Regions from separate parts of the Vibrio sp. 1402 genome, predicted to be linked through region 1. Evidence: riboswitches for the same ligand, from Rfam matches in the RefSeq annotation. Region 1 holds a riboswitch; the other holds the start of a gene.
What was found. Region 1 has a riboswitch for lysine ahead of tet(35) (tetracycline efflux Na+/H+ antiporter family transporter Tet(35)). Riboswitches for the same ligand answer to the same signal wherever they lie in the genome.
Positions count from the first base shown of each region.

Region 1 (4,434 bases):
TTCTTAAACGTTGTGTTTGCATTGCTTTGTCCCTATGCAAGATTTTGATATCTAAGTATTTTTCAAACTAATAAAACTAAAAAACCCTCGGGAGATTGAAGTCTCCCGAGGGTTTAAAATCTGCTTTTACTTTGATTTTACCTCCGGGAGTTTCCTGCCTCCCGGGTATGCGTACATCGCCCGAAAGACTAGATTGGGTGATGATGGTGATGAATGTTCATTACAAAATTACGCATACTTATTTCAAGGCTCTTCTCATTTGCTTTGTTACCAACCACACTAACCAAGCTGATTACTTTTTTCAACCCTTAATTTTAAAAAAATTCGAATTGTATAATACAAATAAAAAAGGAGGCCGAAGCCTCCTAAAAATTTACTTTTTAAATCAGTGAATTACGCACTCTGGCAAGACGCTATTTTAGACTTTGAAAGCCATGACAAAATAGCGCAAACGATAACGAATGTTATCGACGCTGCAATAAACGAAAACGCAATTGAAGCAGTCATACCAAGGGCAATAAAGCCCACGCATGAAACAAGCGCGACTGATAATGCATAAGGTAGCTGTGTTGATACGTGATCAATGTGGTTACAACGTGCACCCGTCGATGACAAGATAGTCGTATCTGAGATTGGTGAACAATGGTCACCGAATACCGCACCAGCTAAAACCGCACTCAGCATCGGTAGCATTAGCGCTACGTCTGTTGCGCCAGCCATGTCACCCGCGATTGGTAGCATAATGCCGAACGTACCCCATGAAGTACCTGTTGAGAACGCCATCAGGCCAGACAACAAGAATAGGATAACTGGGAGCCAATGAGGGTTGATATTGCCCTGCGCCATTGTCGAAAGGTAAGTACCAGTCTTCATATCACCGATAACAGAACCAATGGTCCAGGCAAATACTAAGATTAGAATCGCACCAAACATAGACTTAGCACCAATCCAAAGTGTACGTGCGATCTCAGCCATTGGTAGACCTTGCTTCACAACAGTAAACACTGCAACTGCTAAGCCAAGCAAGCTACCGTAGATTAGTGATGTACCTACATCTGTATTTTCAAAAGCACCAAGAAGCGCAAACTCCTTACCATCAGCAGCCAATGCTTGGCCACCCGTGTAAAGCATTGAAGCGATAGTCGCGATAATCAGCGTCACGATAGGAAGTATCAAATCTGACACTTTACCCTTTTCACTTTCACGGATATCTAGCTCTTCGTTTAGGTCATGCGCTTCTTGCGAGTCATTTTCTTTGTCTTTATCAAAGCCACGACCTTGCGATGCAGAGATCTCATGCTCACGCATTTTACCAATATCAAGACCAAACCACGCAACAGCGAACACCATTAGCAGCGCAAAAACGGCGTAGAAGTTCATTGGAATAAGACGAACATATGCGCCAAGAGCCGAATACTCTGTGATCCCATGTGAGACTAAGATCCCGCCAATAATAGTAATAATGTAAGCACCCCAGCTAGAAGCAGGCATAATTACACACATTGGAGCAGCGGTTGAGTCTAGAATGTACGCAAGCTTAGCGCGAGACACATAAAAGCGATCGGTTACTGGGCGAGAGATCGCACCAACAGCAAGGCTATTAAAGTAATCATCGACAAAAATGAATACGCCTAAAAAGGCGGCAAGAAGTTTGGAGCCGCGTTTACTCTTCACTCGAGATTGTGCCCATTCAGCAAAAGCACGAGTACCGCCAGATAGCGTTAATAAAGCTGTTGTCATACCTAATAAGATTAGGAAACCAACAATGCTCATGTTCCAAGTGTTAATTCCGCCATCTTCAATAAAGACAGAAGAAACTTGAGAACTGACGTAACCTGCGGTGTCGCTGATAGACCAGCTATTAAGTAGCACCGCACCTAGCACGATACCTACACCCAAGGAAACTAATACACGTCGAGTCAAAATCGCCAAAGTCAAAGCGACAATAGGTGGCAATAATGAAACAGGAGAACTAGAAAAATCTATTAAATTCATGATCTTCAAAAACCAAAGTTTGGCTAGAGATCTACTGCAGACAAGTCACGTAGCATACGATACGTGCTCATGTTGAACTTAGCGACAGGGAAGCGAACACTCCACCCAACCCTACAGTAGCGCTCCATAGTTTAATGTGAATATATACTATGGCAGTGTTGTTCCTTTCAGATACAACCCCAGCAAGTAACTTTGATGAGTTACTTACTTCGGCAATCTTCGCCTTCCACTATTATTCATTGGCATCACCCCAATAATAGCTACTCTTCGAGACCGCGCCTCTACGGCAACAACAAACAATTAACCACTAACTGTACAAATTAACAACAAATTGTCTGCAATATTGCATCAGGTGGCAGCCATTGTACTTATGATGAGAGTCAATGCAACACATCAAACTAAATTAAACAAATAAATAATGACTGAGATAATTTATAAACCTTGCCTACTTCCATAAGTTTTGTGCAACTGAAATCACATCAATCATGTTATTTATGAAACATTATTACTACCTTAGAAATATCATGGTTTATCTTATATCAATAAATTAAGGATATATGACACAGCATTAAAGATGGATGCTTCATATTTTTAAGTAATAACTCAAATTTTTTTATAAAAAACCAAGCTGTCACTCTCTCTATACAATAATGATTGTTGATTTTAGTTCTCATCTAATAATGATTTATTTCGAGTGTAATAATATTAATTGCTTTAAAAAATAGTCAAATTTAAACAAAATCTTGATTTAGCATTTGCACATAAGGAAAAGATAAAGTTAAATATAAGGACTCTTTGTTTATTTATAGATTGGCATTATTTAATCGTAACGATAAAAAGTGCCCAACACATTAACCTTTTAATAGGAATCGTTATGTCAGAGCTGACTAAAACCCTTCTAAATATCCGTAGCCTTCGTGCATTTTCTCGTGAGCTGACTCTAGAACAATTGGAAGAAGCTCTAGATAAACTCACTACTGTCGTAGATGAGCGTCGTGAAGCAGAAGAAGCAGAACGCGCAGCACAAGCAGAGCAAGAAGCTAAGCTTGCAGAGATTGCTGAGAAAATCGCTCAAGACGGTATTGACGTAGAAGCACTTATTACTGCGCTATCTGGCGAAACTAAGACGAAAGGCAAAGCGAAGCGCGCACCTCGCCCTGCTAAATACAAATACACAGATTCAAACGGTAATGAGAAAACTTGGACTGGCCAAGGTCGTACACCTTCGGCGATTCAAGAGCAACTTGATGCAGGTAAATCTCTGGATGAGTTCCTAATCTAGATCCGTGCTATTTTTAAAAGGCTCCCATAGGGAGCCTTTTTTATTTAAACCATTACAAATAAAAAAGGCACATTTCTTAATGTGCCTTTTACTTTAGTTACAGAATAGTTAATTAAACCGCTTCGTATTAACGTTCCCAGTATGCTTCTTCTAGGCTATCTTCCCGCTCAGGAAGTCCGCGCGACAATCGTGGTGAATGTTGCACGAGAACTTCGTAGCTAGCACGGTTTGCGTATTTGCAGACTTGAGAAAAAGAAGAGTAAGTTAAATACTCGTTACTGTGCTTGCTTGAATTAGGCACATTTTCTTTATGGTATTTATTTGCTGCCATATCATGAAGAACAGCAGATAACGCAGCATCACCTGCGCCATTTGTATTCTTAATTTTTTCTGGGCCACCCATATATGGCGAGATATGCGAGTACACTTTTATTGGCGTCTCGCATGAGTCTTTTTTCGCCGGACGACTGAATTCATAACGATTAAATTCAGCAATTGACCCTGGAAGTAATGGCAAAGAAGTTTCGCGCTTCGCGCTATCTTCCGTATACCCAGCCATAAATAGACCTACAGGACCCGCCGTGCACAATACTAGATCAGCCCACTCCAATGTTTTATCAGACGCAGCAAGTGGATCAGATTCCCCCGTCAGTGCTTCTGCTTCGTCTTCGTTCATCGCAACGACAGAAACATTGTCGCGAATGAATTCTTGCCAGAATGTTGGATCATCTTGAATAACAAATTTAGTACCTAGCGTTAATACCACTGGTACATCGTGCTTTTTCGCGTATTCAATAGCACGCATCGTTGCTTCCGGCATTGGGTCGCCTTCTTTACAACGAACAAGGTATGCAGTAAGAACTAGAGCAGATGCGCTCTTGAAGATCTTCTCAGGGATATTGTCTGGGTGAAGTTGGTTCATTTGACCTTCGCTGATTGCGAAAGTACGTTCACCATCTTCGGTAATCAGAGCAAAACAACGACCGATTGCACCGTCAACACCTTGTAGGTAGTTCAGGTCCATACGGCTAGATGTGTTACATAGGTAGCGGTAACCGTAGCTGCCGATTTTGATATCTTGGCTCATTACGCCCAGAAGTGTTGAACGGTCATCGGCCAACACTGAATAGTTGTGCAGCGTATTACCGATCGTACCA
Region 1 covers NZ_JAWOWE010000002.1:190,173-194,606, reverse strand. The annotation lists gene hisG (ATP phosphoribosyltransferase) at 1-22, opposite strand, end outside; His leader region at 76-213, opposite strand; gene tet(35) (tetracycline efflux Na+/H+ antiporter family transporter Tet(35)) at 394-1,995, opposite strand; lysine riboswitch at 2,105-2,287, opposite strand; gene R7044_RS04330 (H-NS family nucleoid-associated regulatory protein) at 2,870-3,277, shown strand; gene R7044_RS04325 (inosine/guanosine kinase) at 3,405-4,434, opposite strand, start outside.

Region 2 (4,434 bases), on a different contig from region 1:
AATACATCGATTGGACACCATTCTTTATGACTTGGTCACTTGTAGGTAAGTATCCAACAATTTTCCAACATGAAGAAGTTGGTGAAGAAGCAAAACGTTTATTCGAAGATGCCAACGAGATACTTGATCGAGTTGAGCGAGAAGGCCTGTTAAAAGCGCGTGGAATGTGTGGCTTATTCCCTGCTGCGAGCGTGGGGGACGACATTGAAGTTTATGCTGATGAAACTCGTACCGACGTTTTGAAAGTATTACGTAACTTGCGACAACAGACCGAGAAACCAAAAGGATTCAACTATTGTTTATCCGACTACATCGCACCTAAAGAGTCGGGTAAACATGATTGGATAGGGGCATTTGCTGTCACTGGTGGTATTGGTGAACGAGAGCTTGCTGATGAATACAAAGCACAGGGAGATGATTACAACGCAATTATGATTCAAGCGGTGGCGGATCGCCTAGCCGAAGCGTTTGCTGAGTATTTGCATGAGCGTGTCCGTAAAGAAATTTGGGGTTATGCTGCGGATGAAGATTTATCTAACGATGATCTCATTCGTGAAAAATACCAAGGTATTCGCCCTGCACCAGGTTATCCAGCGTGCCCTGAGCATACTGAAAAAGGACCGCTTTGGGAGCTACTTAATGTGGAAGAGAATATTGGCATGACGCTAACCTCCAGCTATGCAATGTATCCGGGCGCGTCAGTCTCTGGTTGGTATTTCTCTCATCCTGACTCACGTTACTTTGCGATCGCACAGATCCAAGAAGATCAGTTAGAGAGTTACGCCGATCGTAAGGGGTGGGATAGGATCGAGGCTGAAAAATGGTTAGGGCCAAACATTAACGGTTAAATTGATGTTTACCTCGTCCAAATGTAACAACTAATGAAACGACAAAGGGCTGCAGATACGCAGCCCTTTGTTTTATTGAGTTGAACTTACTTCTCAAACAACTCAGTGTGGAGTTTTTGTATGGCTTGTTTCGATACCGATTCATGGAGCAAGAAGCATAAGTTGTGAGGGCTAGCGCCATAACAAATCATGCGTAGGTTAAAATCTTCTAGCGTGCCAAAAACCTGTTTCGCGTAGCCTTTACTCTCACTCATGTTGTTACCAATTAGGGCAACGAGGCATAGGTCATGTTCAACTTCTACCTTACATAACTCTTCTAACTCTTCTCGTACAGCTTGCGGCAGCTGCGGCGCGCCGCCGGATGTATCGGTTTGATCAAGTGTTAACGATACACTGATTTCAGATGTTGTGATCAAATCGACAGATATCTTATGCTTTGCAAGGATCTCAAAGACCTTTGCTAAGAAGCCGTATGCGTGGAACATATTGGCGCTGCGTAGCGTTACCATGGTTTGGTTACAACGCAAAGCTAGCGCACGGAATAACGGTGAGCTTTCGACTTGGTGGCGAATCCAAGTTCCCCCTTTTTCTGGCTCTTTCGATGACCCTACAAATACCGGAATGTCGTGGCGCAATGCGGGTACTAGCGTAGAAGGGTGAAGGATTTTAGCGCCAAAGTTAGCCATTTCTGAAGCTTCGCTAAAGCTGATCTCGGGAATTGGTGAGGCTTTTGGCGCAATTCGCGGGTCTGTTGTGTAGATGCCCGGAACATCAGTCCAGATTTCTAACCCTGCCGCTTTGACGCTCTCAGCAATTAAGGCGGCGCTGTAATCGCTGCCTCCTCGACCTAGTGTTGTTGTATTACCGGCTTCGTCAGATCCTATGAAGCCTTGAGTAACAACAACGGATTGTTGGCAAAGTGGTACGAGTTTATCTTGCGTAAGCGTCGAAATTGCTTCAATGTTTGGCTCCGCGCGACCAAAGTTGTCATCAGTACGCAGCACATCGCGGATATCAAAGCGCACTGCTTGAATGCCTCGCTCACACATTAACTGAGTTAGAATGTGCGTCGACATGAGTTCACCACATGCGACTAAATGATCGGTTAACTTCGCACTAGCTTGGATAGATGCAGCCTCGGCCAGGCTGGTTACGGTATCTAATATGCCATACACCTCGGCAGCAGTTTTCGTGCTGTCTTCGAGCTGAGTTAAAATGGCGTCATGAATGTTGGCCAGATTTTGCAGCAGCTCAGTACGGTGCGTTTGATCCTGAACACCGTTGGCGAGTTCTACCAATAGGTTGGTGACGCCAGAGCAAGCGCTGCTCACGACCAGGCGAGTATTTGGATTGTTTTCGATAATGGTGGCGCAACGACTCATTGCCTCAAAGTTGGCAACACTGGTTCCACCGAATTTAGCTACGTTAAATGCGCTCACTGCGTTCTCCCACGACTTCCTAAAAAATTGTACATCCAATGTTTAGTGAGAAAAGGAACAGAGCAAAAAGAGAGGTATTTAGAATGCTATTTGAAAAATTTACCCTCAGAAGCCCTTCATCAGACTGCGCTGATGACAGTTGATGGGATTCAGCCCAATTCAACCGACAAGTCAAATCCTGCAACTTTGACTTACCTCGGCACTACTCCCCCTCAATGATTGGTGTTGGAATTGCGGTTCCACAAATCATCTACCTGGGTAGCGCTCCTCTTCTACATAAAGCTCAAACATTGAACGGTTTTGAGGCCTTAATGTCAATCAATATTTCAACCTTTATGGTGTTTTTTATTAACGATTTTGTGACACTGGTTTGACCTCCATACTTACGGCTAATTGCTGATAGAGGAAAAATCTATTAGGGTGAAGAACCCTACACCTGAGCCATGTTATTGAATAGAACTTTTAGAATGCTCAGGATAAAAGATAATCAAGGAGCTGACATGTCGATCCAAAGCTTTATTCCGCCTCACCGTATTTTAATGGGACCTGGTCCTTCTGATATTTATCCTCAAGTGTTACAAGCACTAAGCCGTCCTACGGTAGGTCACCTTGATCCTCTGTTTATCGGTATGATGGATGAGCTCAAGCAGCTATTGAAGTATGCCTTTCAAACTGACAATGAGTTCACTATTGCGGTTTCAGCGCCTGGTAGCGCAGGGATGGAAACCTGCTTTGTAAACTTGATCGAGAAAGGCGACAAAGTGATCGTCTGCCGTAACGGTGTATTTGGTGAACGCATGCGCGAAAATGTCGTCCGTGCTGGTGGCGAAGTTGTTATCGTCGATGATGAATGGGGGACGCCTGTTTCCATTGATAAAGTCGAGCAAGCACTCGAACAGCACCCAGATACAAAAATTCTTGCTTTTGTGCATGCGGAAACCTCAACTGGTGCAGTCAGTGATGCTCAAGCATTGGGTAAGCTGGCGAAACAGCATAATGCATTATCTATTGTTGATGCGGTGACATCGCTTGGTGGTGTGCCGTTAAAAGTGGATGAATGGCAACTGGATGCGGTTTACTCTGGCAGTCAAAAATGTTTGTCATGTGTACCAGGGCTCTCACCAGTGACGTTTTCTACTGCCGCGATTGAAAAGATTCAAGCAAGAACAACACCAGTACAGAGTTGGTTCCTCGATCAGAGTTTAGTTTTGGGGTATTGGAGTGGAGAAGGCAAGCGTAGTTACCATCATACGGCGCCAGTTAATAGCTTGTATGCGCTTCATGAAGCTTTATTGATACTGAAAAATGAAGGATTAGAAAACGCTTGGGCTCGTCACCAACTGATGCATGAAAAACTCAAAAATGGCTTACAAAAGTTAGGCTTTGAATTTGTTGTGGACGAAGCCCATCGGTTGCCACAATTAAATGCGATTTACGTGCCTGAAGGAATTGATGAAGCAAAAGTTCGTGCTCACTTGCTAGAAACCTATAACCTAGAAATTGGTGCAGGCCTTGGGGCATTAGCTGGTAAAGCGTGGCGTATTGGCTTAATGGGTTACGGCGCTCGATCTGAAAACGTTGCGCTGTGCTTAAAAGCGTTAGAAGAGTCACTCACTGAATAAAATCATACAGTAATGAGATAAAGAAAAGCGAAGGTCATCCCTTCGCTTTTTGGTATTTATTACTCAGCTCCTGAAGTGGGGGCTGGTGAGGCAGAGATTGCTTGAGAAGGTGGTTGGTAATTGACGTCACTGAAATCAATCTTCGGGAACAAAAACTGCGCTTCAGCTCTAATTTGCTCCGCTTTACTTGAGTCATCTAAGCCTTGGTAGGCCAAAATCAAATTATTATAAAATGCAGGGCGAGGCTTATCTTTGATGATTTTTAGCGACCAATCGATATAAGGCTTGATCAAGGTTGCGTCTTGTTGGTACAGCCCAAGGTTTAAAAACGTGCTATAGACATCCCAATCAAATCTGTCTTTCCAAACTACAGGGTTACTGACTTGATTCAGAATATCAGGGTTAGTTGGTCTAGTGGTCTCAAACTTCGTCAATACATAGTTCGTATGTAATGCGCTTACCATGTAAAACGTAAACGCAACGGGAAGTACCAAACTAAAAACACGCAGCAAGCTTTTGGTTACA
Region 2 covers NZ_JAWOWE010000014.1:90,278-94,711, reverse strand. The annotation lists gene metH (methionine synthase) at 1-848, shown strand, start outside; gene lysC (lysine-sensitive aspartokinase 3) at 935-2,287, opposite strand; lysine riboswitch at 2,389-2,567, opposite strand; gene R7044_RS20725 (pyridoxal-phosphate-dependent aminotransferase family protein) at 2,788-3,909, shown strand; gene R7044_RS20720 (PglL family O-oligosaccharyltransferase) at 3,969-4,434, opposite strand, start outside.
Region 2: another riboswitch for lysine. It lies ahead of lysC (lysine-sensitive aspartokinase 3); the one in region 1 lies ahead of tet(35) (tetracycline efflux Na+/H+ antiporter family transporter Tet(35)).